Regions from separate parts of the Peribacillus sp. S4 genome, predicted to be linked through region 4. Evidence: riboswitches for the same ligand, from Rfam matches in the RefSeq annotation. Region 4 holds a riboswitch; each other region holds the start of a gene.
What was found. Region 4 has a riboswitch for S-adenosylmethionine ahead of ACJ9PY_RS10825 (Na+/H+ antiporter NhaC family protein). Riboswitches for the same ligand answer to the same signal wherever they lie in the genome.
Positions count from the first base shown of each region.

Region 1: another riboswitch for S-adenosylmethionine. It lies ahead of mtnK (S-methyl-5-thioribose kinase); the one in region 4 lies ahead of ACJ9PY_RS10825 (Na+/H+ antiporter NhaC family protein).
Region 2: another riboswitch for S-adenosylmethionine. It lies ahead of ACJ9PY_RS24135 (5-methyltetrahydropteroyltriglutamate--homocysteine S-methyltransferase); the one in region 4 lies ahead of ACJ9PY_RS10825 (Na+/H+ antiporter NhaC family protein).
Region 3: another riboswitch for S-adenosylmethionine. It lies ahead of metK (methionine adenosyltransferase); the one in region 4 lies ahead of ACJ9PY_RS10825 (Na+/H+ antiporter NhaC family protein).

Region 1 is NZ_CP175708.1:3,184,347-3,192,056, reverse strand. It holds gene deoD (purine-nucleoside phosphorylase) at 1-169, shown strand, start outside; gene ACJ9PY_RS15015 (S41 family peptidase) at 450-1,910, shown strand; gene ACJ9PY_RS15010 (LCP family protein) at 2,024-2,911, shown strand; gene mtnA (S-methyl-5-thioribose-1-phosphate isomerase) at 3,086-4,132, opposite strand; gene mtnK (S-methyl-5-thioribose kinase) at 4,147-5,349, opposite strand; SAM riboswitch class I at 5,428-5,581, opposite strand; gene ACJ9PY_RS14995 (carbon-nitrogen family hydrolase) at 5,653-6,435, opposite strand; gene ACJ9PY_RS14990 (pyridoxal phosphate-dependent aminotransferase) at 6,535-7,707, shown strand.
Region 2 is NZ_CP175708.1:5,027,783-5,035,492, forward strand. It holds gene glpK (glycerol kinase GlpK) at 1-646, opposite strand, end outside; gene ACJ9PY_RS24120 (MIP/aquaporin family protein) at 668-1,492, opposite strand; gene ACJ9PY_RS24125 (glycerol-3-phosphate responsive antiterminator) at 1,720-2,268, opposite strand; gene ACJ9PY_RS24130 (hypothetical protein) at 2,435-2,956, opposite strand; SAM riboswitch class I at 3,010-3,111, shown strand; gene ACJ9PY_RS24135 (5-methyltetrahydropteroyltriglutamate--homocysteine S-methyltransferase) at 3,419-4,522, shown strand; gene ACJ9PY_RS24140 (hypothetical protein) at 4,667-5,197, opposite strand; gene ACJ9PY_RS24145 (CaiB/BaiF CoA transferase family protein) at 5,453-6,553, opposite strand; gene ACJ9PY_RS24150 (amino acid permease) at 6,796-7,710, opposite strand, start outside.
Region 3 is NZ_CP175708.1:4,965,233-4,972,942, reverse strand. It holds gene pckA (phosphoenolpyruvate carboxykinase (ATP)) at 1-1,197, opposite strand, end outside; SAM riboswitch class I at 1,627-1,789, shown strand; gene metK (methionine adenosyltransferase) at 1,953-3,146, shown strand; gene ACJ9PY_RS23735 (gamma carbonic anhydrase family protein) at 3,455-3,973, opposite strand; gene ACJ9PY_RS23730 (alpha/beta hydrolase) at 4,184-4,987, shown strand; one part of gene ACJ9PY_RS23725 (IS3 family transposase) at 5,062-5,951, opposite strand; one part of gene ACJ9PY_RS23725 (IS3 family transposase) at 5,951-6,410, opposite strand; gene ACJ9PY_RS23720 (hypothetical protein) at 6,487-6,882, opposite strand; gene ACJ9PY_RS23715 (class I SAM-dependent methyltransferase) at 7,019-7,591, opposite strand; gene ACJ9PY_RS23710 (TIGR01212 family radical SAM protein) at 7,588-7,710, opposite strand, start outside.
Region 4 is NZ_CP175708.1:2,267,608-2,275,317, reverse strand. It holds gene ACJ9PY_RS10840 (LysR family transcriptional regulator) at 1-627, opposite strand, end outside; gene ACJ9PY_RS10835 (chromate transporter) at 872-1,501, shown strand; gene ACJ9PY_RS10830 (chromate transporter) at 1,550-2,095, shown strand; gene ACJ9PY_RS10825 (Na+/H+ antiporter NhaC family protein) at 2,248-3,564, opposite strand; SAM riboswitch class I at 3,755-3,862, opposite strand; gene ACJ9PY_RS10820 (SOS response-associated peptidase) at 4,197-4,868, opposite strand; gene ACJ9PY_RS10815 (hypothetical protein) at 4,928-5,083, opposite strand; gene hutG (formimidoylglutamase) at 5,409-6,365, opposite strand; gene ppsA (phosphoenolpyruvate synthase) at 6,835-7,710, opposite strand, start outside.

The DNA of each region.
Region 1 (7,710 bases), 920 kb from region 4:
GGAATCAGCGGCCCTTTACACGCTTGCTGCTAAATTTGGACGCCAAGCTTTATCCGTATTGACCATTTCCGATCACATTTTAACTGGTGAGGAAACGTCGGCGGATGAGCGCCAGTCAACCTTTAACGAAATGGTTGAAGTGGCATTGGAAGCAGCTATCCAGGACTGATAATTTTATGTAAATGACAGGCGGGTGACCAGGAATAAGTGATGCTGTATAATAGCATGTTGGATACAGGCTCATTTGTTCCAGGTATCCGCATTTTTGTAATATCAGGAGATGCCAGTTGTCCTTGGAGCATTCTCCATGATTTGAAGTTTTTTAAAAAATACATATGGCTATAAGTTGTTATTTTTGATAACTATTATTTTTCGATTGGCAAGAAAGCTGATAAAATAGGAATGAAATCGTTTATATCGTCATGAAGAATGAAAGTGGTGAGGCTTCAGTGGAAGAAGAAAATCAAAAACAGACAAAAGAGGCAGGGAAATTCATAAAAATAAAGAAGTTTACGTTCATTATGGGGATTTTCTTAGTCATATTTCTAACTGCAGGGATTACTACAATAGCCTTGACCTTTGGAGATAAAAAAGTAGAGTCATTAGCACCGGATAAGCATGCGGAATTTGAAAAGCTGTATTCTACATACGATAAGATAAAAGATGACTATTATGAAGAGGTTGATGAAGAAAAGCTGGTTGACGGCGCAATTAATGGAATGATCAAATCATTGGATGATCCCTATTCTGCTTATATGGATAAAAAGGAAGCATCGAGTTTCCGTGAGAGCATCTCTTCATCTTTTGAAGGAATCGGTGCTGAGATTCAGGAGCAGGATGGACAAATCATGGTGGTCTCACCGATAAAAGGATCCCCAGCAGAAAAAGCAGGGGTAAAACCGAATGACATCATATTAAGTGTGGACGGTAAAAGTGTTGAAGGACTCAGCTCTTCTGAAGCTGTCCTGAAAATCAGGGGCGAAAAGGGAACGAAAGTGGATTTATCCATCTCAAGAGCTGGTGAGTCGGAACCGATTGAGCTCACCATTAAACGGGACACAATTCCGATTGAAACGGTATATGCGGAAATGCTTGATGATGGAGTTGCAAAAATTCAAGTGACCAGTTTTTCCGAACATACAGTCCAAGAGTTGAAAACGGCGCTTGAAGAAATGTCGAAGAAGGACATGAAGGGTCTCGTATTGGATCTGCGAGGAAACCCAGGAGGACTTCTTGATCAAGCAATAGAAATGGCAAGCCTGTTCATACCTAATGGGAAAGTGGTCCTTCAAGTTGAGGATCGCAGCGGGAAAAAAGATGTCTATAAATCGGAGAATGATGGAGAACTGAAAATCCCGGTAGTCGTGTTGATTGATGATGGAAGTGCCAGTGCTTCTGAGATCGTTGCAGCGGCTGTCAGTGAGTCTGCGGACATTCCATTGATCGGTGTCAAGTCATTTGGGAAAGGGACAGTGCAGCAAGCCAAAGACTTTAAAGATGGATCTAACTTCAAATATACGGTAGCTAAATGGTTGACTCCTGAAGGCAATTGGATTCATAAAAAAGGGATCAAGCCGGATATTACTGTGAAGCTTCCTGATTATGCCAGCCTTCCGTACATTTCGCCTGATAAGGAATTGAAAGCATCCGATTCTTCGAGTGAAGTGAAAGCAGCTGAAGAGATGCTGAAGGAAGCAGGCCATGATCCAGGGAAGATAGATGGATTCTTCGATGAAGCAACCAAGAATGCGGTCACAGCATTCCAAAGGGAACAAAAAATTAAAGAAACCGGCACCATTAAGGATGATACTACCGTGAAATTGATGCAGGTCATCCAGGAGAAAATCCTTAAGAACGACACACAAGTGAAAAAGGCAGTGGAAGTATTAAAGAAAGAAATCAATAAATGATTTTGATTGAAAAGCCTGTCAGCGGTTATCGTTGGCAGGCTTTTTTTTCGTTTCATGCATAGAATTCCAAAATTAGGCAGAGAATAGGGGTAATTTTCCGATGAGGTGAGGTAATGAAAGAAAAGGTATTGTTCATATATCTATTGGTCTTGATTCTGGCAGGCTGCATCTATGCCCCTTTACCCAAACAAAATGGAAATGAAGGTACGGAAAAAAAACTAACCAATGAAGAGACTAAGGAAAGCGATAAAACATTTCTGTTAATTGGTGTTGACACAAGGGGAGAGCAAAAATCTCGTTCAGATGCGATTATCCTGGCAAAATACTTTCCTGAGCAGGAGAAACTGAAGCTGGCTTCGATTATGCGTGATAGTTATGTGAAAATCCCCGGGAATAAATCAGGATATAACAAAATAAATGCTGCTTATTATTATGGTGGAAGGGAATTGCTCAAGAAAACCATACAGGAAAACTTCGATGTCAAGATCGACCATGTAGCGGTAATCGACTTTAAGGGATTTGTGAAGATGGTGGATTTACTTGCCCCTGAGGGGGTGGCGGTGAATGTGGATCAGGAAATCATAGATGATATGAGCATCCAAGCAAGCGTCGGTAAAAATGTTTTACATGGTGAGGAATTATTGAAATATGTCCGTTTTAGACATGACGATGAAAGTGATTTTGGCAGGGTTGAGCGTCAACAAGAAGTAATGGTTCAATTAAAAACAGCGTTTATAAATCAAATCTCATCCTTCGAAGGTTTGGCAGCCCTTCCTAGTATAATCGAACAAGGACTCTCGTACTTGGATACGGATATTGGACTGAAAACAATAATGGAAATGGGTCCCAAAGCCGTCTTCCATACACCGGACACGGTCGAGACCTTAAGGGTTCCAGTGAAAGGAAGCTTTAAAGATGAAATATATCCCCAGTCCGGAGCCGTTTTGGAAATGGACTGTACCGAAAATAAAAAGGCACTTCAGGAGTTCTTTTCAAAATAATAAGAATGTCCTATGCTCTTTTATTATCGAAGACATCCTAATATTAACTGAAGATGTTCAAATTTAAATATTGTATTATAGACCTCGCAAGAATAATCTTAATACGATCACCTTTAAAAAACGAGAGGGATAAAAAATCCTTCTCGTTTTTTAACACCATAAAAGGAACCTGGATCAATTAACAAAATGCGGAATGTTTTTGAAGAAATCCGGTGTTATGATGCCGTTTTCGGTAATGATGCTTGTAATTAGATGATTCGGTGTAACGTCGAAGGCTGGATTGAAAGTCTTCACGTTTTCCGGAGCGATCCTTACACCTTGAATGAAGGTGATTTCCGTTCCATTCCGTTCTTCGATCGGGATGGATGTGCCGGATTCGATAGAAAGGTCGAATGTGCTTGATGGTGCGGCCACATAAAAGGGGATACCAAAGTGCTTGGCTAATATGGCCAATCCCAACGTCCCGATTTTATTGGCAGTATCTCCATTTGCCGCAATCCTGTCGGCCCCGACGATAATTCCCTTTATTCCTTTCTGGTGAATCGTATGGGCAGCCATATTATCAGAAATTAAAGTGACGTCAACTCCCGCTTGCATCAATTCCCAAGCCGTCAAACGCGCCCCTTGCAGGACAGGCCTTGTTTCACATGCGTACACTTTTAGCGGAAAGTCCCTTTCTTTAGCCAGGTGGAAGGGAGCCAAGGCTGTGCCATACCGAGCCGTGGCGATTCCGCCAGCGTTGCAATGAGTAAGAATGGAATCTCCTCTATTGAATAGGGATAAACCATGTTCCCCGATTTTCCTGCACATTTCTTCATCTTCAGCAAAGATGGCTTTAGCCTCCGATACAAGTGCTTCCTTGGCAGTTGAAATGCTTTGAGCAGCCTGCAAGGTGTTCTCCATCCTCCTTAACGCCCAAAAAAGGTTGACTGCAGTAGGCCGTGAAGAGGCGAGTTTTTCAATATGCCTCGTTACATTTTTCTTGAATTCCCCTAATTCAGCGGTTGTTTCCTTCTTGGCGCCAAGTGCAACACCAAATGCTGCCGTCAGCCCAATTGCTGGGGCACCGCGAACTTTTAATGACAAAATGCTGTCATATACATCATCAACAGAATGAAGTTCAATAAATTCAGTTATGGAAGGAAGGGCTTGTTGATTTAATAATGTAATATGGGTATCATCCCAATGTACCGAATATGGTAAGGGTGCTAGTGTAGTCATGTGCAGGTCTCCTTTTAAATGGTTGAGTAAGATGGCAGTGTCCGTTGCTTCAACGCTTCAATGACGGCTGGAACATCCAATTCTCCCCGTTTTTTAATTAAAAAAGTACCGATTTCCAATGTTGCCGTTTTGGCTGCGATCCTTGTTTCTTTATCTTCAATGACGTTTAAATCGGCTACATGGGAAAGGCCAATGGTTCGCCGAATCAGTTCGCAGCCGGCAAAGCCGAATGCATCTTTTTTGAATTTTGTCAGTAAATAAGGCAGATAACCCTTCACATGGCGGAATGGACTTTTATTTTGGACCTCCCATAATTTGGTGTAAGTTTCTTCAAAGGCATTCCAAAATTCATGAAGGAGCGTGAAAATCTCTTCCTTTCCAGCGCCATTGCGTGTGACTGCCTGAAAGAGAAGATTGGCGGTGTATTGACCAAGATCAAAACCAACTGGCCCATAAAAAGCGAATTCCGGGTCAATAACCTTTGTTTCAGTTACACTTGCAAATATACTTCCAGTATGTAAATCTCCATGAAGCAAGGCTTCCTGCTCGGTTTCAAAGCTTTGCTTCAGCTTGGCGACCTCAAGTATCACTTCTTGATCATTCCATATTTTTTTGGCGGCATCTTTCAATTCCACCTCGAAATCTCCAGGGAGTTCCTCAAAAAATGGATCCGTGAAAATAAAGACCTCAGTGATTTTGCAGAGTTCGGGATTCGTGAAGTGTCGGGCCACCTCCTTTTTCGAAGAGGGTTCTAAATGATAATCGGATGTATAAAATGCCGTCTTCGCAACATACTCACCAATATGCTGTGAAAGCAATGGATATGAATCGCCATCGATCAATCCTTTTCTAACGATTTTCAAGTGCGATAAATCCTCCATGACTGTGATGGCAAGCTGTTCATCCGAATAGTAGACTTGCGGTACGAATTCGGGGCAATAACTTCTGAAATGAATCAGCGCATTCGCTTCAATGGCTGCCCTTTTCAATGTCAGCGGCCAGCTTTCACCAAGTACCTTGGCATAAGGGACCGCTTGTTTGATTATTAGACCTTTGTTTGTGACCGTGTCTGTAATATGAAAAACATAATTTAAGTTTCCATCGCCGATTTCATTACATTTCAAACTTGCATCCGCATTGACCAACCCAAGTTTTTTTGCAAGGGTTATAGCTGTTTCGTTTGTCAATCTCTTAAAATTTGAATGGTTTTGAGTCATTCTTTTCCCCTCCAGATTCAAAATAAGAATAAAAAAGCCTCTTTCATATAGAAAGAGGCAGAAGTTTTGACTTCGGACCTCTTATCTTCCAGAAAATGAATTCTGGTGGAATTAGCACCGTGCTCTGTGGATTTAATAATCCGGCGGAAGATCCGCCCCATTTCACAATGGTATTACAGTCGGTTGCTGGGCTTCATAGGGCCTTTATCCCTCAGCCTGCTCTTGATAAGAGTAAATGTTTTCTGAAATTTTAATCTTCGGGAAAATAATATCAACTTTTTAAATAGTTTGTCAATGGGTAAATTAATAAAAGTCAGGACGGCGATCCTCGAATACAGGTATTTTGTTACGTGCTTCCGTAACTTTGTTGAAGTCCAAAGTGCCTGTCAATAGTTCGTTTCCTTCTCCGGCTTCACTTATGATATTCCCCCATGGATCAATAATCAAGGAATGGCCCGCAAATATATTATTGACATCCGAACCTGTACGATTAACGGCTACAACATAGGCTTGGTTCTCGATGGCACGGCTTATCAATAAGGCTCTCCAGTGATCGAGTCTCGGCTTTGGCCATTCAGCCGTAACGAATAGAACTTCCGCGCCTTGAACGGTATGGGCTCGCTGCCATTCAGGGAAACGAATGTCATAACAAACGAACCCGGCACATATTTTTTCATCAAGGGTAAATAAACCATCTTTTTCACCTGGCTGCAGGAAATGATGTTCATCCATTAATTGAAATAAGTGAAGCTTATCATATTCTTTAATGAGCTTTCCGTGTTTATCGATGATGATCATGGTGTTATAGATTCCCTTGCTTGTTTTTTTCGCAATGGAACCGCCGATGATGTGAAACTGGTGTTTCTGTGCCTGTGTGTTAAGAAATTCAATCGTTTTTTCTGCCTCTTGATCAGCAATATCATTCAGCCTGGTCAAGTCGTATCCGGTTGTCCAAAGCTCTGGTAATATGACGATATCGGGTTCGGACCGAGCTGCTTTTTCCATCCATTGTTCTGCAACCTGAAAATTGATATCTGGTTGCCCGAAAGCTATATCCATTTGAATACAAGCTATTTTCCACTTCATCGTTTAAACCCCCTACATGTAAAAAATGCTTTACAAGACTACGATAAACATATATCATTTGTGACTAGAATTTCAAGAAATTTCAGAGAAGGTGTATAAATGGTGCAATTCGAAAAATCCGGACTGCTTCAGGACCTGCCCAAGCAGTTTTTTGCTTCACTGGTCGCAAAAGTCAATGCAATCACGGAGCAAGGACATGATGTCATTAATTTAGGCCAGGGAAACCCTGATCAGCCGACGCCGGAACATATCATCAAAAGTTTGCAAACTGCCGCTGAAAAAACGATTAATCATAAATATTCGCCATTCCGGGGACATCAATATTTAAAAGATGCTGCTGCCGTCTTTTATGAACGGGAATACGGTGTCAAGCTGGATCCGAATAGTGAAGTGGCGATTCTCTTCGGGGGAAAGGCAGGTCTTGTCGAACTTCCGCAGTGTTTATTGAATCCAGGTGATACAATCCTTGTTCCAGATCCCGGCTATCCGGATTATCTATCCGGTGTTGTTTTAGCCCAGGCAAAGACCGAACTGATGCCCTTGACAGAAGAAAATGATTTTCTTCCGAAATACGATGACATACATAAAGAAGTTCTTGATAAAGCCAAAATGATGTTCTTGAATTATCCGAATAATCCCACAGGCGCTTCTGCAACTGAAAGTTTCTTTGATGAAACCGTCTCCTTTGCAAAAGAACATTCAATTTGTGTGGTCCATGATTTCGCCTATGGGGCGATCGGATTCGACGGAAAAAAACCGATAAGCTTTCTCCAGGCGGAGGGAGCGAAGGATGTAGGAGTTGAAATATACACTCTATCGAAAACATACAATATGGCAGGGTGGAGAGTCGGCTTCGCAGTGGGCAATAAGAGTGTAATAGAAGCTCTTGAACTATTACAAGACCATCTTTATGTGAGTCTTTTCCCGGCGATACAAGAAGCTGCGGCAAGCGCTTTGCTTGACTCACAGACCTGTGTAGAGCAGTTAGTGCAAATGTACGAGGGGCGAAGGAATGTTTTCATTGAGGGATTGAGGTCCATCGGATGGGAAGTCAAAGCTCCAGCGGCATCGTTTTTTGCCTGGCTCAAGGTACCTGGAGGTTTTACGTCCGAGAGTTTTGCGGACTATTTATTAACGCATGCCCATGTAGCTGTTGCCGCAGGGAATGGGTTCGGTGAATTTGGCGAAGGTTATGTCAGGGTAGGGCTACTGACTTCGGAAGAACGGCTGCAAGAGGCTGTGGAACGAATACGGACATTAAACTTATTTTAATGC
Region 2 (7,710 bases), 2.8 Mb from region 4:
CTTCCGGCAGCATCGACTTTGGTACAGTCAATATCTCAAGCAGTTCTTCATCCCATTTCAGTTCATGGATATTGTACATCAATGTCCGGGATGCATTGGAATAGTCCGTTACATGAGCCTTGCCTCCTGATAGCTTCCAGATCAGCCAAGTATCGATGGTACCGAATAACAGCTTGCCTTCATCCGCCTTTTGCCGTGCCCCTTCCACATTATCGAGGATCCACTTCACTTTCGTTCCGGAAAAATAGGCATCTATCAACAATCCCGTTTTATCCCGGAATAAATCATTAAGTCCCTTTTCCTTCAACTCATCACAGATTCCACTTGTTTGCCTGGACTGCCATACAATCGCATTATAGACAGGCGTACCTGTTTCCTTATCCCAAACGACTGCCGTTTCACGCTGGTTGGTGATCCCGATACCGGCAATTTGCTCTGGCTTTACACTGGATTCAGATAGTACACCGGCGATCACCGCCAGGATCGACCCCCAAATCTCATTGGCGTTATGCTCAACCCAGCCTGGTTTAGGGAAATGCTGTGTGAATTCCTTTTGGGAGGAATGGACGATTTCCCCCTTTTCATTAAATAAAATCGCCCTCGAACTTGTTGTTCCTTGATCTAATGATAAAATGTATTTTTCCATTGTGTATGCCCCTCCTTTTAATTAACTAGCGATATTTCTGCTATCCAATTCATGTGACTGTTTTTTACCAAAAGCATAGGCTACTATCAATAGTACCAGGCTTGCACCCATAACAGACCAAAATCCTGCCGTTATTTCCCCCATGAAGAATGCTTTATAACAAACGGCACCAAGTGAACCCCCTACAATCGGTCCAATGACCGGAATCCATGAATAGCCCCAGTTGGAATTTCCTTTACCAGGTATCGGCAGCAAAAAGTGAGCGATGCGCGGCCCCAGGTCGCGGGCCGGGTTAATGGCGTATCCTGTTGTTCCCCCAAGTGACATCCCGATCACGACAATCAATAACCCGACTGCGAATGGGTTTAGACCCTCTGTAAAATTATTGGCCCCTATAAATAATAGACCAAGAATAAGGATGAAAGTTCCAATCATCTCACTTAATAGATTTGAAAATGTGTGCGGGATTGCAGGTGAAGTCGCGAATACACCAAGCTTCGCCCCTGGATCATCCGTAGCTTTCCAGTGTGGCAAATAGTGCAGGAATACTAGAGTTGCGCCGAGTATCGCGCCAATCATCTGGGCAACGATGTAACCGGGCACATCACTCCATGGAAATTCTCCAATAATGGCAAAACCTACTGTGACCGCCGGGTTTAAATGCGCCCCGCTTATGGAACCCACTGCAAAAACACCCATGGTAACCGCCAATCCCCACGCAATCGTGATAACGATCCAGCCGGCATCTTTTGCATAAGAACCCTTTAAGGATGAACCTGCCCCAATACCTGCTCCGAATAAAACTAAAATCATCGTGCCTAACACTTCTCCCCAAAATGGAGTCATGATAAAACCCCTCCCCTGATAATTTTTTAAACCTTGCCAACAAATAAAAGGAGATCCACAGCAGAACTATATTCATAAAAAAAATTATGAATAGATCTGTTGTGAATCTCCTAGTCTCCGTCACATATATTAACTTGTACTGTAAAATATACTAGGTTATGAAAACGCTGTCAATATTTTGTGAAAAATTAATCTATTATTCTGTAATTTTTTTCAATTTTTCCCTATTAGACGATATCCCATAATTCAGTTTTTGAAGTGGTGATTGACGAGGCGCCGGCATCAAGGGCATTCAGGACTTCATCCGAAGTACGTATGAGGCCGCCTGCAAAAATCGGTGTCTGCAATCGTTCCTTCACTTCTTTTATCATCCATGGCATGGCGCCCGGCAATACTTCGATATAATCCGGCTTGGTTTTCTGCACCAGCTTATAACTTTTCTCAAGCGCATGTGAGTCTATTAAAAAGATTCGCTGGATGGCAATGACCCCCTTTTGCTTCGCCTTCAATATAACGCTTGATTTAGTCGAAATCAGCCCATAGGGGTTATATTCCTGACAAATGAATTCTGTCGCGTACTCATCACTTCTTATGCCATGGATCAAATCGACATGATAAATCATTTTCTTATTATGCTGCTTTGCCATCATACTTACATTTTTCAATTGTGAGATATGCAAATCAAGAAACACACCTATTTCATAGGAACTTTCTAGAAATCTTTCAAAATCCTTCATGCTTGCTGAAGCAGGCAAAATCTTCTGATCCATCATCATCCTCCTCATTCCCAGAAAAACTCAAAACTTCAAGTCATTTAGTATATTTTAAAGAACTTGATTTATCAAACACATTTTTTCATGAACCATGTAACCTTAACACTATCATACCTTTCACACCCTTTATAGATTGCGGCAAAGGATATATGTAAAATATCCCCTTGAATCATAAAGAGAGTTTCATTTTCAATGCACCTTCGACGAGTTCATACGATTTAATTGTGCCAATTGGAATTTTTCTCACGATGCTCCAAGCATTAACATTCATTTTGATCGTTCTTTTTTCATATTCAAAAAATGGCGGTCTGTTAAATATCCTTTTGTTGATGAAATCCCTGTCAATTGGTTCCATTTCGACTAATTCAAATGAAATCGTTCTTTTTTCCACATGAACCGGTTTTAATGTAATCCGGAAAGCTACGTTTTTCTTAAACAGCATTTTTTTCACTTCCATCGTTCCGGAAAGCACAATATGCTTTGGCGTAATTTCGACTTTAATATCCTGATCAGATGATTTCATTTTTATGATTCTCTCTATCATGGCTTCAGTTACCGTAATCGGTATGCCATTTTTGAATGGACTCATCCTTGCATTCCCTCCCCACTCAAAGCATATGCCGGATTCCCTGATGCCGTTAACATTCCAGCCCGGATAATAAACGGTATATTCGAAATATTCCAGCTCCACCCCTTGACCTTCATAAAAACTACCTGTATAGTCATAGTTAATTTAATAGACAACTCTTATCCAGAGAGGTGGAGGGACTGGCCCTTTGATGCCTCAGCAACAGACCGATCTTGTACTGTGCTAATTCCAGAAGTGTAAAAACTTGAAGATAAGAAGAGTATATAGCTTTGTTGCCAACACCTCTTCTTATTTTTAAGAAGAGGTTTTTTATTTTGGCTGTTTTCACATACTTTGTTGCTATTTACCAGGTAGTGGGTTGTGGTTGATTTCCCCTCAAGATGCTCGCTTTCCGCGGGGCGGGCGGTGAGCCTCCTCGGCGTAAACGCCTGTGGGGTCTCACCTCTCCCGCTGCTCCCGCAGGAGTCTCGCACTTCCGCTCCAATCAACCTTAAATAGTTTCGTTTAAAAACAACAATCTTTACGAAAAGAGCCTATATTTTTAAAAGGAAAGAAGGAATCAACATGTCAATCACATTAACGAAAGCACCATTCAGGGCGGACCACGTCGGAAGTTTATTAAGACCGGAACGTTTACATATTGCCAGGAAGGACTTTAAGGAAGGTACCATTTCAGCTGAGAGGCTTCGTGAAATTGAAACTGAAGAAATCAATCGGATCGTCGATAAACAAATCGAAGTTGGTTTAGAGGCCGTTACGGACGGTGAATTCAGACGAACATGGTGGCACTTTGACTTCCTCGAACATTTAAATGGCATCGAGGGATATGTAACTGAAAAAGGCCTCACATTCGATGGTGTCGAAACAGAGAGATATAATGTTCGCAATACCGGGAAGGTTTCATTCAACCCTGAACATCCCTTCATTCGTGATTTCATTGAATTGAACAAAATCGTGAACGGACGTGCCGTTGCCAAGCAAACAATCCCCAGTCCGAATCAATTATTTGCTGCAGGCATTCATAATGAAGACGTCTACCCTGATATTGAAGACTATGCAAATGATATCATCAACGCCTATCAGCATGCTTTGAAAGCCTTTTATGAAGCAGGTGTGCGTTATCTTCAATTGGATGATGTATATATTGCCAGACTTTCAGCTCCGGATTTCCAGTTCAAAGATGGAAAATATACGAGGGAACAATTAATTGATCTTGCACTTCGGGTCATTAACGGAGCATTGGAAGGCAAACCAGAAGACCTTATCGTCACTACCCATCTATGTCGCGGAAACTACCAGTCGACATGGGCGTTTGAAGGAAGCTATGCCCGTATCGCCCCAACTTTATTGGCAAAAGAAAAAGTGGATGGATTCTTCTTGGAATATGATGATCAACGCTCAGGGGATTTCAAACCATTGGAATACATTCCAAATGGCGGTGCACGGGTCGTACTGGGTGCCGTCACTTCAAAAAATGGAGAAATCGAGGACAAGGAAGCTGTTAAGGCACGCATTAAAGAAGCATCGCACTTCGTTCCGCTCGAACAATTATGCTTAAGCCCTCAATGCGGCTTCGCCTCCACCCATCACGGCAACAAGCTAACCGAAGCACAGCAATGGGAAAAGCTGAAATTCGTCGTTGATATAGCAAAAGAAGTATGGGAATGATTATTTTACGGAGACTTTAAAACTTATTTACGGGATTCAAACAACCTAATCGGCTTCAATATAAGCGTGCCGATTAGGTTTATTCTTATAACCCTAAAACTGAAAGCAAACAAAAAAAAGAACGACCATCTGGACGTTCCCTTTTTACTTGCAGCTATCATCCTCCTCCTCCTCCATTTTCTTCACGAATATATCATCCGTCACCCTATCTTCCAGCTTGTTCCTCAAGGCCAATTCCGCAGCCTTCCCATCACTAGGCGATCCGTCCGAGAAATACATCGGAAACAAGGAGAAAAACATAACGTAGAAAGAAAAATAGATGAATTGATACCAGATCACCGAGCTGTCCAGGATATTCTGATACACTAAGCTATATATGATCAGCATGCTGACTAAATTAAAGATAGCCCCCCCTAAATATATCAGCGTATTCGTCAATCGATTATCATGTTTCAATCCCTTGAACTCGCAAGTCCCATTCCAAAAATAATATTTCCTCACCTCTATGTTCCGAAAGGCGAAAAGTTTATTGCCACAACCGATCAAGATTTTCTTTTCTGATCCCCCAAAGAGCGTAACAAAGAAAATATGCCCGCTCAAATGTATCAGCGTAACGATCGGCATGATCAAAAAAAAGGAAAATAGAAATTTAATGATATCAGAGAGACCAAACATATTTAACTAACCCCCTCCTTACCAGGATGCTACTCTGATACCCTGCCCACACTGGTTATAACTAGTAAATTTTCACAGTGGTAATATGTTGCTTTCCACAAATGATAAGAGGATAATTATTCTCCTTCCGCTTCACTTCGACCTTCGAACTTCGAACGATCATATCGACCCTCCCCCTGCTTTTTCCGGCATTCAAAAAAAACAGGCTATCACCTTCCAAAAAACTCGGAAAAGCGATAGCCTTTACATCTTTATTTAGCGATTGGGGGTGCGAAGGATTTCTGCGTTGTTTTGTCCTGGCTCCAAGCCTGCATGTTTATATCCAGGGGTGAAAACCGATGTTTTGATCGGGCAGGCGATTTGCCTCTGGACATTCCCTTTTCCGTCAGGAACCTCGACGATCATTCCCCTCTCCTTCAATTGGGGATGCTCGGCCGCTTCGGTGAAAGTCAGCACTGGTTCTGCGCAGGCCTCGAATTCAGCGAATAACTCCTGCCATTCATGAAAATCTCTTTCAAGGAAAGCCAGCCGGACGGCCGTTTTAAACCTGATTCCGCTTTCTTCATCGCTTTTCATGCTCAGCTCATATAATTCGGGTGCACCGATCGCTTCACATAATGCTTTTCGAAAAGGGGGCTCAAGGCTGCCTACCGAAAAATAGCGTCCATCTTTCGTTTCGTAAAAGTCATAAAAAGACCCTCCGTTCAGCATCAGTTTTTCTGGTTCAAGTTCAAGGCCACCTTGTAAATTCAGAGGTGCGGATATGGCATTCAAGGCAAAACTGCAGTCGGTCATGCTGATGTCGATGGCTTGGCCGAATCCTGTTCTTTCCCTGTGAATGACTGCAGATAATATTCCGATGACAGCATGCAATGAGCCTCCGGCAAGATCTGCTATTTGGGTTCCGTTTTTTGCCGGACCGTCCTTTTTCGTACCGGAATAGCCTGATAAGCCTGCTATCGAAATATAATTGATATCATGTCCCGGCCGTTCTTTATAGGGACCAGTCTGGCCATAGCCCGTGATGGAACAGTAAATCAGCTTCGGGTTGATCGATTTTAATGCCCCATACCCCAGTCCCAGACGTTCCATGACACCTGGACGGAATTGTTCAATGACGATATCGTATTCCGTCACTAGGTTTCTTACGGATTCGATAGACTCGGATTGTTTTAAATCCAGTGTGATCGACTTCTTCGATCTGTTAAGATATTGATTCACACCCCATGAATCCTTTGTCCCCGGCCTCTCCACCTTCAAAACATCCGCTCCTAAATCCGCTAGCATCAAAGTGGCAAATGGGCCTGGCAGTAACGTTGAAAAGTCCAATACTTTTAAATGAGTCAATAAGGTCATCAGCTGTGCACCTTCCCTTTCCCTTTAAAATAGTAAAAGCCCTCCAGTCGTTCCGTACATGCAATTTAGCCGAGTTTACGATTATCATATAACACCCCCCATAACATTTGTATAAATTTCCATTTAATAAAAATAAAAAGCCAGGAATCAGCTTCCTGGCTTTTGATAATGAGCCTATAGAAAACAAGGAAAAGCCGGACAATATAAAACATATTGTCCGGCTTTTTTTACTTTAAGCTTGTTCAGTCATATTTTTTGTCAAAGTCAAATTCGACTTCATCAAGTTTAACGAATTTAGTTTTTCTTATAAATTTATAGCCAAGCCATAGACCAAGGAAAAGCGGAATCCCCAAGTATGCAGCTACAACACTGCCCCAATCGATATGGTCTGAGAAAAAGGCTTGGATATTTTGGGACAGGATGACGATCATGCCGATTAAAATGGCAAAGATCGGTCCGATTGGGAACCATAATGCCTTATATGGCAGCTTCTCCAATGAATGGCCTTGAGCGATGAACGCTTTCCGGAAACGGTAATGGCTGATGGAAATTCCGAGCCAAAAGATGAATCCTGTAATTCCGATGGCATTCATTAACCAAATATACACTTTACCATCGCCGAATATGGAGGCTAAAAAGGCCAGCATGCCGATGGAGCATGTCAAAATCATACCTGCAACCGGTACGCCGCGTTTATTAAGTTTTGCAAAAATGCGCGGTGCTTGCCCATCTTTTGCCATTGAGTATAACATACGCGTTGAAGCATATAGACTTGAGTTACCTGCAGATAATACCGCTGTTAAAATGACGGCATTCATAAGCGAAGCGGCAAAGGCGACTCCAGCTTTTTCAAAAATGAGCGTGAATGGACTTACCATGACGTTATCACCTTGCAAACTCGAGTTCGTATAAGGGATAAGCAGTCCAATTACGAAGATTGCCAATACGTAAAAGAGCAAGATCCTCCAGAAGACACTTTTAATGGCCTTCGGTATATTCCGTGCAGGATCTTCACTTTCCCCGGCAGCCACACCGACAATTTCGGTACCTTGAAAAGAAAAGCCAGCCGCTATGAAAACGATGAAGACACCCATGAACCCGCCCGGGAAAGGAGCGTCATCGACGGTGAAGTTTTTAAAGCCTACCGCTTCGCCGCC
Region 3 (7,710 bases), 2.7 Mb from region 4:
TAAGAATGGTGAACCGAAGCAAGTGGAGAATGTAGCTTCCGGTGAAGTTACGCCTCTTTCAGTACCAGCCAATTTACTAGTGTATCCGCTTAGGAAGTGGAACATTGCCTGTTCTTTGGAAAGCTTGCTGATTGGAGGCAGAACTCCTGAAGCATCAGCCGTTAAGAAAATGATTGTATTTGGATGTCCTGCAATACTTGGGTTCACGATGTTATCGATTGCTTGCATTTGGTAAGCAGCACGAGTGTTTTCAGTCAATGAACTGTCATCATAGTTCGCTTCACGCGTATCCGGATCAACAACAACATTTTCCAATACAGCACCAAAACGGATTGCATCGAAAATTTGCGGTTCTTTTTCACGTGAAAGGTTGATCGTTTTTGCATAGCAGCCGCCTTCGATGTTGAATACGCCGTTAGAAGACCAGCCGTGCTCGTCATCGCCAATCAATTTACGGCTAGTGTCTGCTGATAAAGTTGTTTTGCCCGTACCGGACAGTCCGAAGAATAAAGCGACGTCCCCTTCACGTCCTACGTTGGCAGAGCAATGCATTGGAAGGATTCCAGCCTCTGGAAGTAAGTAGTTCATGATCGAGAAGATCGATTTTTTCATTTCTCCTGCATATTCCGTTCCGCCGATCAGGATCGTACGGCGTTCAAAAGAAATGATGATGAACGTTTCGGATGTAGTTCCGTCCACTTCTGGGTCCGCTTTGAAGTTAGGTGCAGAAACGATCGTGAATTCAGCTTCGTGACCTCTCAGTTCCTCTTCGTTTGGACGGATGAACAAAGTATGGGCGAAAAGGTTATGCCAAGCATATTCATTAACAACACGGATGGGAAGACGTGATGATTCGTCTGCACCAGCGAAACCTTTAAAAACAAAAATCTCTTCTTTTGCTTTTAGGTAGTCAACTACTTTATTATATAGTTTATTGAACACATCTTCGGAAATCGGCCGGTTCACTGGGCCCCAATCGATTTTATCTTTAACTGATGCTTCTTCCACGATATATTTATCTTTAGGTGAACGACCGGTATATTTGCCAGTTTCAGCTTTTACCGCGCCGGTTGATGTTAAAACGCCTTCATTTCTGCTTAGTACTTTTTCGACCAATTGAGGAACTGATAGTTGAGTTTGCACATTGTTTCCTGTTAATAATTGGTGTAACTCATTAGAAACATCTACAGAATTCATATATGAGGTACCTTCCTTTGTTTGAGTTTTTAGATTATAATTAGTATAACACATTCATTTAATTAGTCTATACTATTTCTTTTAATTTGTGATTATTTTCAGCTGGCCGCATTAATCATTTTAATCCGGCAGGAACCGAGTCAGGATGATCGCATATACTTTCATGAGGAAAAATTTATTTAAATAGGAAGTAAGTAAACAATATATGTCTAAAGGGAAAGTCAGGATGTCGTTCCTTTTCGATATTCAATACTTTATTATTAATGGCAATTTACAACATTTCTATTCGTATATTGCGTTGTAAACCCCTCTAGGACGTTGTATCAACATGTTTTTTCAAATGAACGCCGTTCTGGGTGGAAATGTTCTTTTTAGAAAAGCATTGACAAATTCCAGCCAGATACGATAATATCTTAAATTGTACGGATTCTCTTATCCCGAGTTGGTGGAGGGACAGGCCCTTTGAAACCCAGCAACCTGCCATATTGAACTTGACTCCAAGATCGATCGCCGAAAATAAAGCGAAGGTCTTCAAGGAATAGTGGTGATGGTGCTAACCTGAGCAAGGTAAAAAACCCTTGAACGATAAGAGTGAAAGGATAGAAGACAGAATTTTAAACCTTTCCTCATTTGCCAGGGAAGGTTTTTGTGTTTTTTATAAGTAATTCTGTGTCTATAGTTGAAACTAATGAGGGAAACGAGTTCCGTAAAAATCAGGCTTATGCCTACAACATACTAACTTCCAAGGAGGAAATATGATGTCAAAGAAACGTCTATTTACTTCTGAATCTGTTACAGAGGGCCATCCGGACAAAATTTGTGATCAGATTTCAGATTCCATTTTAGATGCTATCCTAGCTAAGGATGCAAATGCACGTGTTGCGTGTGAAACTAGTGTAACTACAGGTCTTGTACTTGTTGCTGGTGAAATTACAACGTCCGCTTACGTGGATATCCCGCGTATCGTTCGTGATACGGTTAAAGGAATTGGCTACACACGTGCGAAATACGGTTTCGATGCTGAAACTTGTGCCGTTTTGAGTTCCATTGATGAGCAGTCTGCCGATATCGCAGCTGGTGTCGATAAAGCATTGGAAGCTCGTGAAGGAAACATGTCAGATGAAGAAATTGATGCAATCGGTGCAGGGGACCAAGGTCTTATGTTCGGATTCGCTTGTAATGAAACAGAAGAGCTTATGCCGCTTCCGATTTCATTGGCGCATAAACTTTCATTCCGCTTGACCCAAGTTCGTAAAGATGAAACTCTTGCTTACCTACGCCCTGATGGTAAAACACAGGTAACCGTGGAATATGATGAGAATAACCGTCCTGTACGTGTAGATACAATCGTCATCTCTACACAGCATGATGCAGAAGTTACGCTTGAACAAATTCAAGCCGATCTAAAAGAACATGTGATCAAAGCTGTCGTTCCAGCCGAGTTGATCGATGCAGATACTAAGTACTTCATCAACCCGACTGGCCGTTTCGTAATCGGCGGACCTCAAGGGGATGCTGGTCTTACTGGACGTAAAATCATCGTTGATACTTACGGCGGATACGCTCGTCACGGCGGCGGTGCATTCTCTGGTAAGGATGCTACTAAAGTTGACCGTTCTGCTGCATACGCTGCACGTTACGTTGCGAAAAACATCGTGGCAGCCGGCCTTGCCGATAAAGCGGAAGTTCAATTGGCATACGCAATTGGTGTGGCAGAGCCTGTATCGATCTCCATTGATACGTTCGGAACTGGTACAGTTAGCGAAGAAGTCCTTGTTGACCTAGTTCGCGCAAACTTCGACCTTCGTCCAGCTGGTATCATCAAAATGCTTGACCTTCGTCGCCCAATCTACAAACAAACAGCTGCATACGGACACTTCGGCCGTACAGATGTCGATCTTCCATGGGAACGCACGGACAAAGCAGAAACATTAAAAGCACAAGCGTAATTCATATAAAAAAAGGTGTCCCGTTATTACGGGGCACCTTTTTTATGGATTAACTTAGCCGTCTGCGGGAATAATTCAAGAAATCCCAAAGAAATTAAACTTTAAGGGCCAAACTCGTGAGCTAGAGCGATTTATTCGTAAGTTTGGAGCAATACTCGTGAATTAGAGCGATTTACTCGTGAATTTGGAGCAAATACTCGTGAATTTCAGCAATTTACTCGTGAATTTGGAGCAATACTCGTGAATTAAAGCGATTTACTCGTGAGTTGCGTTCACGTATTCGTAATTTTCAGTCAAGTGATCGTGCATTACTTTATTCGTTCCGCCGTTTTATAGTATTGGCCTTTTTCGGCGTATTCGCGTACGATGCGTTCCATATCCTGACGATCTTCTTCGTTGATTTCACGGATGACTTTAGCTGGACGTCCGAATGCCAACATGTTCGGTGGAATGAATTTGCCTTGGGGAACGAGACTGCCGGCACCTATGAAAGCCCCTTCGCCGATTTCGGCTTCATCAAGTACGATCGATCCCATGCCGATTAAAGCTCCTTTGCGGATTTTACAGCTATGTAATATGACCTGATGGCCAATGGTTACTTCATCCTCGATGATCAATGGATTATTTGGGCTTTGGTGCAGGACGCTGTTATCCTGTATACTGACTTTTTTTCCGATGATGGTTGGGGATACATCACCGCGAATGACGGAATTGAACCAGATTGATGTTTCGTCGCCAATTTTGACATCACCTGTGACGACAGCATTTTCAGCAATATAAGCGCTTTCAGCAATTTCAGGTTCTTTGCCTTTATACGGATAAATAATCATTTTCAATCATTTCCTTTCCGAAGTGAATGTTTTTATGTATTATTTTAATATACCGTATGCAAATACACTTGGCTATTTATAATAGCAATGTACAACTTGTTAGATTTCTTTTTTGTCGAAAATCACGAATATGGTTATAATTTATATATATTATTTCAACTATCATGGATCGTACACAACAAGTGAAAAGTGAAAGGGGGATTTCGAATGTGGAAATGGGAGACAGAAGGAGACGCAAAGGGCGTCATTGTCATCATTCATGGGGCAATGGAACATCACGGGCGTTATAAGTGGGTAACACAAATGTGGCTTTCGGCTGGATACCATGTCGTCATGGGCGACCTTCCTGGGCAGGGTATGACTACTCGCGCCTACCGGGGACATATCGATTCCTTTGATGAGTATTTGGACGAAGTGAAAAGCTGGATAGAAGAGGCTTATGAATATTCGTTGCCGGTCTTTTTACTTGGACACAGCATGGGCGGTTTGATTTCGATACGCCTTCTTCAGGAAGAGGAATGGGACATTGCAGGGGTGATTCTTTCTTCTCCTTGCTTGGGCCTCGTGACGAAGCCGCGGAAGTTCCTTACAATGCTCTCGCATGGTTTGAACATCGTTATGCCTCAGTTCAGGGTGGATTCCGGATTGACACCTGAAATGGCGACGAGAAGTGCGGAAATTCGTGAATCCGATAGAAACGATACCTTATATATCACAAAGGTTTCGGTTCGCTGGTATCGCGAGCTTGCACAGGCTATGAAGGATGCTTTTGAAGAGATTCCTGAATTTCAGGATGTTCCGCTTTTGGTGATGCAGGGCGGAGATGACCGAATCGTGAACAAGAAGGCGGTTCGTGAGTGGTTCAATTATAATTTGGCCAGTGAAAAGCAATATAAGGAATGGCCGAAGCTTTATCATGAAATCTTCAATGAACCGGAGCGTGATGATGTATTTCAATATGCGCTGAGTTTTGTTGAAAACCGTTTAAAAATATTAGGGTATGTCGTTTGATTCCGTACATACTTCAGGATAAATGAAAAACTGCCGAAGTTAGTGATCTGACCCAATAAAGTTAGACATATAATTTAAGCAGCTTCTAAGACCTGAGTTCGGTATTCTATCGGACTCAGGTCTTTTAATTTTACCTTCATTCGTTTGTGGTTATAGTAATGAATATAATCATCTAATTCCTTTTCAAAGTGCTCCATACTTTCAAACTCTTGGAGATAAAGCAATTCAGACTTTAACAAGCCAAAAAAGTTTTCAATGACTGCGTTATCTAAACAATTTCCCTTACGGGACATGCTTTGTATAATGCGGGAATCTTTTAAGGTTTTTTGATACTTCTTCATTTGATAATGCCACCCTTGATCCGAATGGAGGATGACCGTATCTTCTGGTTTTAGGTGTTTAATCGCCTCATCTAACATATCTCCAACAAGTTTATAAACAGGGCGTTTCATCACTTTGTAGGCAATAATTTCACCATTACATAAATCAAGGATAGGGGATAGGTAACGTTTCTCCCCAAATAAATGAAATTCCGTTACGTCTGTTACCCATTTTTGATTCATTTTCTCGGCTTGAAAATCACGTTGTAAAATATGGGGGGCAATTCGACCAACACGCCCCTTATACGAACGATACTTTTTCATACGGACTAAACATTTTACGCCCATTTCATTCATGAGGCGGTTGATGGTCTTTGGATTGTGAGAAAACCCATATTTTTTTAACTCTTTTGTGATACGACGATAACCGTAACGTCCTTTATGTTCATGATAGATAGACTGAATAGTGGCTTTTACCTTCGAATACTTATCTTCTCGATTCAAGCGTTTTTCCCAATAATAGTACGTGCTACGTGGAATATCAGCGACTTTAATTAAGGCCACAACCTCATAAATGGACTTTAGTTCATAAATTACTTGCGCTTTGATTTGGGTTGTAATTTTTCCTGCATTTGAACTAAAGTATTTAACTTTTTTAAATACGCATTCTCCATTTCTAGTTGTTTAATTCGTTCTTCAAGCTCTTTAACCGAACCTTCAATTTGTTTGGATGGATTGATATCTTTTTTCATGGATGGTCTCCCCTTTTTCTTAGAAATTAGGGCATCTAATCCATAGGCATTAACATTTATTCTCCACGTCCGAATTAGTGCTGGAGATGAAATATTAAACCTTGCGGCTGCGTCGTAAGAAGATATACCCGTTTCATTCATATAATTAAGTACATCCATTTTAAACTCCGTAGAATAACTTGTATAGGATTTCTTAAATCCATCGGCTCCTTGAATTTGGTATAAACGAACCCATCCTTGAATCACTTGATACGAAACTTCAAATATTTTTTGAAGATCCATATAGCTGTGCTTTCCTTCAAGGTAAAGTCGTGTAATGAATATTTTCTGTTCGGCAGAAAAATTAGCCATAAAAAACACCCCGTAAATGTTAGTTTGGTGTCTAACATTTACGGGGCAGTTCATAGTCTTCGGCAGTTTTTTTGGATCAGCCTGCGTTTTTAAGCAATTCGTTCGACTTGATGACCGGTGCCCAGAAAGTAACCGGGTACATAAATTGGTTCAAATGGGGAAGTTCCTTTTTGTTGGATAATGCAGTGGATAGGAGATAAATGGATTTGAAGGTCAAGTCATTGGCGAATAGGTCTAAAAGCGTCGCTTTCATATTCATGATCGCTTCATGGTTTTGGGTGGAAATCATTAAATCGAGCTGTGGCAGGAACTTATCAAAATGATGGTCAAATTGTTTGAGGCCCTCCATGGTTTTTTGTTCCTCTGTCAACGAGTTGAGCGAGCTGACAAAATCTCCGTATTGCTCGCTTGAATCCCTTTTGATTTTTTCAGTCAATATATCTGTCAGTAATGAAATAGGCAAATGTTCCATTTTCTGCACCCTCTTATCTATTTACTATCATTATAATCATTAAAGACGAAAAATTCAAAAAGTTAAGATTGGTAATTCTGCTGCCTGCGAGTTCGGATTGAAAAAACACCGTTCGAATAGAACGGTGCCAGATTTATCATCTCTTTTCAATCGCGACAATGAATGGCGGATTGTTTGCTTGGTTGATGAACCCGTATCTCAGGATATGGGCTTTCTGTTGAGGGAAGTTCTCTACATAATCCATCAATGCATCCCGTTCTGCCGATCCCCCTGGATGACCATGGTATATGACGAGGATGATGATGCCTTCAGGCGCCAGCAGTTCGAACAGCTGTTCAATGGCTGATATCGTTGTCTCGGCTTGGGTGATGATTGATTTGTCTCCGCCAGGTAGGTAGCCCAGGTTGAAGATGGCGCCTGTGACCTTTCCGGAATGTTCTTTCCTGATATATTTGCTTACATGTTCATGCCCATCGTGAATGAGGGTGCAGTGCTCTTGTAAATTCTCGGCGTTCAGTTTTGCCGTTGTGGTTTCGATTGCTTCTTTTTGAATATCAAAACTATAGACATGTCCGTCTTTACCTGTAAGTCCTGCAAGAAAGACGGTATCAAAGCCGTTGCCCATCGTGCCATCTATCGTTATATCCCCGGGGCGGACCGCTTTTTCCAGCAGAATCCTGGCGAAAGGCAAAATTCGATCTAGCTTCATGATTGTACCTCCATGTGATGATTTTTCCCCTGCCAGCTGTTGCGGCGTTTCAGTTCGGCGTCAATGGCATTCAGGACATCCCATTTATTGACGCTCCACATGGGACCGATCATCAAATC
Region 4 (7,710 bases):
CCTTAGCATATTTTCTACGATAAGCCGTGTTCCGGAAATGGATTCACGCCAAATCATCCTTTCATTTCCCAATTCCTCTAGCTGAATTTCTTTTCTGTCTTTCCATGGGTGGTCGGATGGACATACCAATATCAATTCGTCTTCGGCGAACTTGTCTACAATAAAATCGGTGTTTTCCACAAGTCCTTCCACCAAGGCCAAATCAATGACATCGTTTGAAAGATCCTCCAGAACCCGGGGCGTATTTTTTATCGTCAATGTCACTTTTATTTCTGGCTGTTGTTTTTTGAATCTCCCAAGCAAGCTAGGCAATAAATACTCACCGATAGTCAAGGAAGCCCCTACTATGAGATTTGCATTGTACTTCCCCGTCGATTGCTGAATCACTTCTTTTGAATGGTTGAAGTCATTTACTATGGCTTTTGCAAAAGGATATAACAGCTTTCCTGCTTCTGTAACTCTAAGCCTTCCTTCCTCACGGTCGAATAACAAAGTGTTATAATAATTTTCCAGTTGATGGATCTGCCGTGTTACAGCGGGCTGAGATAAGAAACTTAACCTCGCTGCCTGGCTTATACTTCCTTCATCCACCACTAAACAAAACATTTTCAGATTTTCCAATTTCAAGAAAACGACCTCCATGTTTTTAGATAGTTTATTAAAATGATAGCATCATTAGGTAAATGGTGAAATGAAAATAGTGAGATACATTCTAAGGCTATTCAATTTTTGGCGGCATTCTAATAAAACGGATAAATCTTCTGGGTATAACGTTTTGTTATACCCGATGATTTTGTTGCAATTTACCCAGCCCTTTTTCTTTGATATGTTAATGATAAGAATTAAACAATGCATGCAAAGGAAGTGACTGATGTCAATGAAAGGACAATGGAAAACTCTATTCCAATTATTTTGGACCTTTTTTAAAATAGCACCTGTCACATTCGGAGGCGGGTTTGCGATGATCCCTTTAATCGAAAATGAAGTGGTCGAAAAGAGAAAATGGATGAAAAGCGAAGAAGTTACTGATGTTTTTGCTTTATCTCAGTCCGTACCGGGAGCTGTCGCCATCAACTCCGCCACCTTTATCGGCCATCGAATTGCCGGAATGAAGGGGGCAATGGCAGCCATGATCGGTGTTTCATTACCTACCTTTTTAATTGTTCTGCTCCTGGGCATTGTTTATTTTTTCATTCAGGATAATCCGAAGGTAGAATCCGCATTCATATCGATCAGAGCTTCCATAGTAGCCATCATCGCCTATGCGGCTATCAAGATAGGAAAAACCGCAGTTGTTGACAAATCAACTTTCTGTATTTTAATAGCAGGAATTCCCGTCCTCTTCTTTCTTCACCCTGTGATGGTTATAATAGCAGGAGCTCTAGCCGGTATTGTGACCATCTCCATTAAGAGAAAATTAGGTTACGATGTCAAGATGGACAAAAAAGATAGGAAAATAGAAGAAAATGATTTCGAACCTTTCATGGGTGCTGGCATATAGGTAACACAAAATAGGGACTAACTAATTTTCAAGAAAGCATGTGATGGAATGATGGAATTGTGGGAGTTGTTTAGCACCTTCTTTATTATCGGCTTTGTATCTTTCGGAGGCGGATACGCCATGATTCCCGTAATAGAATCGGAAGTCTCACAGCATGGATGGATGACAACGCAGGAATTCACCGATATAATCGCCATTTCCGGGATGTCCCCAGGACCTGTCACCGCCAATAGTGCCATTCTCGTTGGCTATTCCACTGCTGGGTTAGCAGGAGCCATATCATCTGCTCTAGGAATCTTGCTTCCTGCCATTATAATCGTAACCGTTATAGCCACATTTTTCAGCAAATTGAATCATTATCCAGTTGTTCAATCCATGTTTTATGGATTAAGGCCCATTGTCACTAGTTTGATCATCTTTGCAGCGATCAGTTTAGCACTTTCCAATCATATGATAGCCGTGAACTTTTCATGGCATACGATAAGCTTATTACTCGTTTTTGGTTTATCGTTATTTGCCCTAATGAAATTACGCTGGCATCCAGCCTATGTAATTATTCTTTCCGGTTTAGTTGGTGTTGTCCTCTATTCATGACAGGTGTCTCACACACAACCATCATTAATTTGGACCGGAATTAAGCAGAAAAATTGAAAAGTGTGAGAAAACTTTATTATGTTTATGTATTTACCATACAGAAAACACCCTGCATCCAATGATTCAGGGTGTTTTATTATTATATTCTCTTTTTAAGAGGTACGTTTCTTCATTTCATCATTTCCCGGCTGAAACCGTGGAAAACCAATCAGGATGGCAATGATGCCACAAAGTCCAATCAGGATTGGGTAATATGAATACGGCAAGATGCTTAACGGAGAAATTTTTGCTACCCCTGCTGCAACAAGCAGTTGTGCTCCATATGGGATCAACCCTTGGATACAACATGCAAAAATGTCAAGGACGCTCGCCGATTTCCGCGGATCAATCCCATACTTTTCAGAAATATTTTTGGCAAGTGGCCCGGCAATAATAATCGAAATCGTGTTATTTGCCGTTGAAAGGTTCGTTAAACCAACAAGCCCCGCAATGCTGAATTCCGCCCCTTTTTTCGATTTGCTATTTCGTGTCACTAGGTGGAGTAGATAATCGATGCCACCATTATGTTTGATTACGGCTACCATACCTGCAATTAAAAGGGCAAGGAAGGAGATTTCATACATTCCCGCCATTCCTTCTCCAACTTTTTGAATGACACCCAACGGTTGATAACTACCATCTGCCAAGCCGATGATTCCTGCAAATACGATTCCGATGGAAAGGACCAAGAACACATTGACTCCTGCCAATGCAGTGACCAATACGCAAAGATACGGAAGAATCTTCACCCAATCATAAGACTGTTGGGAAATGTCAGCCTGTTCACCCATCGTTAAAATTCCTAGGATGGCACATGTGATGATGGCTGCAGGTAAAACGATGAAAAAATTCACTTTAAACTTATCCTTCATTTTCGTTCCCTGAGTTCGAACAGCAGCGATTGTCGTATCTGAAATGAATGAAAGGTTATCCCCAAACATCGCACCACCAATAACGGCTGCCATTGAAAGGGCAAGTGAAATATCAGTTTGTTCACTAATCCCTACCCCGATAGGTGCCAGGGCAACTATCGTTCCCATGCTTGTCCCCATGGATAGAGAAATAAAACAAGCGATGATGAAAATCCCCACCATTAATAGATTTTGGGGGAAAACAGCTAAGGCAAGATTCACGGTTGATTCAACTGCCCCCATGCCATTGGCAACTTCGGCAAAAGCGCCGGCCAAAAGGAAAATGATAACCATTAACATAATATTGGCGTCCCCGGCACCTTTACAGAAGATATCAACCTTTTCATTGAATGTCTCTTTCCGATTCATCGCCAATGCAGCTGCCGATGCAATGGAAATCGCTACAATCACCGGAAATGAATAAAAATCTTTAGTGATGATTCCGGATCCAATAAATAAAATTAAAAATACGACAAATGGGATCAATGCCCATGGATTCCCTTTATTGTTTGCACTCATGATGTACACCTCTTTTTATTTTTCCCGCGACATGTGTCACAGCTCTTATTCTATTAACAGTTTTCGCAAATAACTCCAATTTGAACCTACCTGATTTTCCAGTCATGGAGCTGTAGCAAAAAACTGGCATAAAAAAAGACCCCTTCTATTTAATAACAAGAAGAGGTCTTTTAATTTATAAAAAACACCCTCCTTATCTTTCAGGCGAAAATCAGCCTGCTGGATTTGGCACAGCACTCCATTTAAGTCCGCTGCCGAGACATCTTCGGGCCAGTCCCTCCGTCTCTCTTGATAAGAAGATTACATTATATAATTATTTAAAAATTACGATGCCTGCCAGAAAAGTACCACGCTGGAAACTTGCCTGAGTTCGTGACATCGAAAGTCGTTTTGAAAAGCAAATATAACAGTACAGCATTTTGTCTATTTTCGCAAGGGTTAATTTTTAAAGTGTTTCACATGCACTCCTTACTGTTTATAAAGAGATCTAAGTTGATTGGAGCGGGTGTGCGAGACTCCTGGGGGAAAAGCGAGTGCCTTGAGGCGACGTCAAATTGTAAAAACCATAAAAAAAATGCAGAAAAACTCGATTTTCATCGAGTTGTCTACATTCTGAGAGGTCTAATGACCTCTCAGCAAATTTGTTGGATTAGGTTAGGTGAATTATTTTTAGTCGAGTTCACATCATTCGATACTTCAAATGCTTCCATCTGTTCCGAATCGAATGATTTTAAATACTGTTGCAGATATGCAGGATCATTAATGGAAGGATTCAACCAATCTTTTTCATCTTCTGGTTTTAGGATGACAGGCATGCGGTCATGAATGCTGGTCATTAGCTCATTTGGCACAGTTGTTATAACAGAGCACGAATAGATGCTGATGCCTTCAGGAGATTTCCAGGATTCCCAGAGACCGGCCATTCCAAATGGAGCATGATTCTTCAGTTTTATCCGCATCGGTATTTTTCTTTCTGGTGTCTTCTTCCATTCATAAAAAGAGTCAGCGATTATCAAGCATCTCTTCTTCTTATACGCATTCCTGAAGCTTGCTTTCTCAGCAATGGTTTCCGCTCTGGCATTGATCATTTTGTAGCCCGCTTTTTCGTCTTTTGCCCAGAAAGGAATGAGTCCCCACCGAAGATATCCAATCCGGTTCCTTACCCCGTCATTAATGACGGAGAGCACGGATTGGGAGGGAGCAATATTGTAGCTGAATTGGTATTCCTCATCAAATGACCCTTGGATATCAAACCGTTCTTTTATTTCTTCTATGTCAGTGAAAAGAGTGAAACGTCCACACATAATATCGCCACCGTATTAAGATTTATTACAGTGTATCAAATGGAATGGGCAGGCACAAATCAGCTTTCTAAAATCCTGATATCAGTAAATGGTTGATTAAATAATTCGCTGGAAATCAAAAGAGTGCCAAGGACTTCTCTTTCATCTTCAGCTTTAATGATTTCCGACAAAATTAAGGTACTGCCATTCCTGACCGTTACTTTATATTCATTCATGGAATCCCTCCTCAAAAGGCTAGATGGTTGTTATTATAAACCAAAAACCCATAAGTATCAGTATTGAACTTAGCAGAGGCATGGAAAATCCACATGCCTTTATACTTTAAAAATGGTTAGTCGAACGAAGCAATGCCAAGGACCATGAATCCTTGTGAAGGAGGCGCAAAAAACTGTCCATGAATGATTCATGGACAGTCTGGGGGCTTTAAAGGTTTTTCGCATCAATATTGAAGATAACATTAAGGAAAGCCCCAACAGTCGATACGAAAAGAAACGCTCTTTCTGGGAAGACCGAATTGGAGTTGCCGCCATCCCATGTCCATTATTTAAAATGCAGCAAAACCTCATTTATTAAATGCCCTGCCAATGTAACGGTCTTATTATTTTCGTCCAATGAAGGGTTCACTTCAGAGATATCAAATGAGAGGATCTTTTCATTCGATACGATATGCCTAATAATGGCACGGACCAATTTCGGATCCAGTCCAAACGGCGATGGTGCACTTACCCCAGGTGCGTAGGCTGAATCAATAACATCCGTACATAATGTAAGCATGATATAGTCATTTTCCTTAGCGAATTCATTTATCCTCCGCTTCGTTTCATCCATTTCGTATAATGACAAATCTTCTTCCAATATGTAGTCGACATTACTCCTCTCTGCAGTTTCAAACAGTGCCTTCGTATTCCCCTGCTTCTGAATTCCGACACATAAATAGCCACAACTTTGATCTTCGTCCAAAATCTGCTTAAACATCGTGCCAGATGAAGTTTCATTTTCATAAGGTCTCATATCAAAGTGAGCGTCAATATTAATAATCCCTAGTCTAGCTTTTGGTCCAATGGATTTCCTAATCCCAAGATAATGGCCATACAGGGTTTCGTGACCTCCCCCAAGTATGATAGGAATCGCTTTACTCTCCAAAATCCGGGCAACAGCTGATCCCAGTTGAGATTGGGCGGCTTCCATCTCTGTACTTTCACATATTACATCGCCAGCATCCACCAGCTCGGTTTGGGAAGGTAAATGACAAGGTAATTTTGCCAACGATTGCCTAATATGATCAGGACCCTCGGCAGCACCAACCCTGCCTTTATTCCTTTTGACGCCTTCATCACATTTAAAGCCAATCAGTCCAAAAGTTCGTGATGCATTGGAAGAGGTGGCTAATTCCGAAATGGGTGCCAAGCGCACTCTTTGGTGGTATCTGAAGCTGTCCAGGTCAGTTTGGGAATCAATTCTTCCATTCCAATATTTTAAAGTCGGGTGAGTATACATAATTTCTCCTTTATTTTAAAAATTCCGAAATATCTTTCTTAAAAATTATAATAGAGATAATGTATAATTACCAATACAAAAATTTAATATTTCTATAGAAGGTCAGCGTACATTTATGATATTGACAAATATATCTGTTGGAGAATATCTTCCTTGTATCCGTTTGACATTGCTGCTCAAGCCAGTAGATTTAGCAAGGGCGTATCGATTTTGCCTATAAATAAAATCCACAAAAAGCCCAATTTCTCGGTGTTGTAAAGAGAGAAATTGGGCTTTGGCATCATATAAAAGCGACCTTTAACAGAAGGTCCGATCTCAAGTTGATCTTACTAAACTTTAGTATCAATTTTCAGTTACTGCCCCCTTATATGACCTAGTGACAGGGGGCTTTGCCAAAAACCCCAAAGCATCATGATTTCAATGATTCTCCTAATTCGAATGTTCTTCTTTATGATAGAAATGTAATGATTTATAGTATTTCTATATAACCTTCTGTTCCATTTACTCGAATACGTTGCCCATCTTTTATCAGCTTGGTGGCATTTACCACACCGACAACGGCAGGTAAGCCATATTCACGTGCGATGACTGCTCCATGGGTCATCAGCCCGCCAACTTCGGTGACGAGTCCTTTTATGGATACAAATAATGGTGTCCAGCTAGGATCGGTGAAGGTTGTAACCAGTATATCTCCATCTTCTAGATCTGCATCTTCCATGTTTAGGATGATGCGTGCTCTGCCCTCTATAATTCCGGAAGAAACTGGTAGACCTACAATAGCTTCGGCCATGAGATTGTCTCGTTTATACTCCCCTACAATGATTTCACCATCAGACGTGATAACACGTGGTGGAGTAAGTTTTTCATATAATCTGTACTCGTCTTTTCGTTTGCTGATCATCTGGTAATCTAGTTTATTTGTGCGTACGACTTCATGAAGTTCTTCAAAAGTGAGATAATATATATCTTCTTTTTCATGAATAACGTTGGCTTGTACGAGTTGTTCGGCTTCTTTGAGTAAAGACTGCTTATAAACGAAGTAGCGGTTAACCATGCCGTATTTTGGATATTCCCGATAACCGATGAAATTCCGGATTAGACTGATCATTCGTTTTGTTTCTTTGGCTTTTTGTTCACCATCCGGTAATTGCTTCAATCGATCTAATATCTCTAGTTCTTTTTTCAAAGCTTCCTGTCGCCCTTGCTCAAATTTCAGATTGCTAGCATTAGGCTCAAAGTTTTTGATATTACTTAGAATCACGGGGACAAGTGTAGTTGGTTTTTCGCTCCAACGGGTTTTAGTAATATCGATTTCTCCAGCACATCGCATTCCGTATTTGCCGAG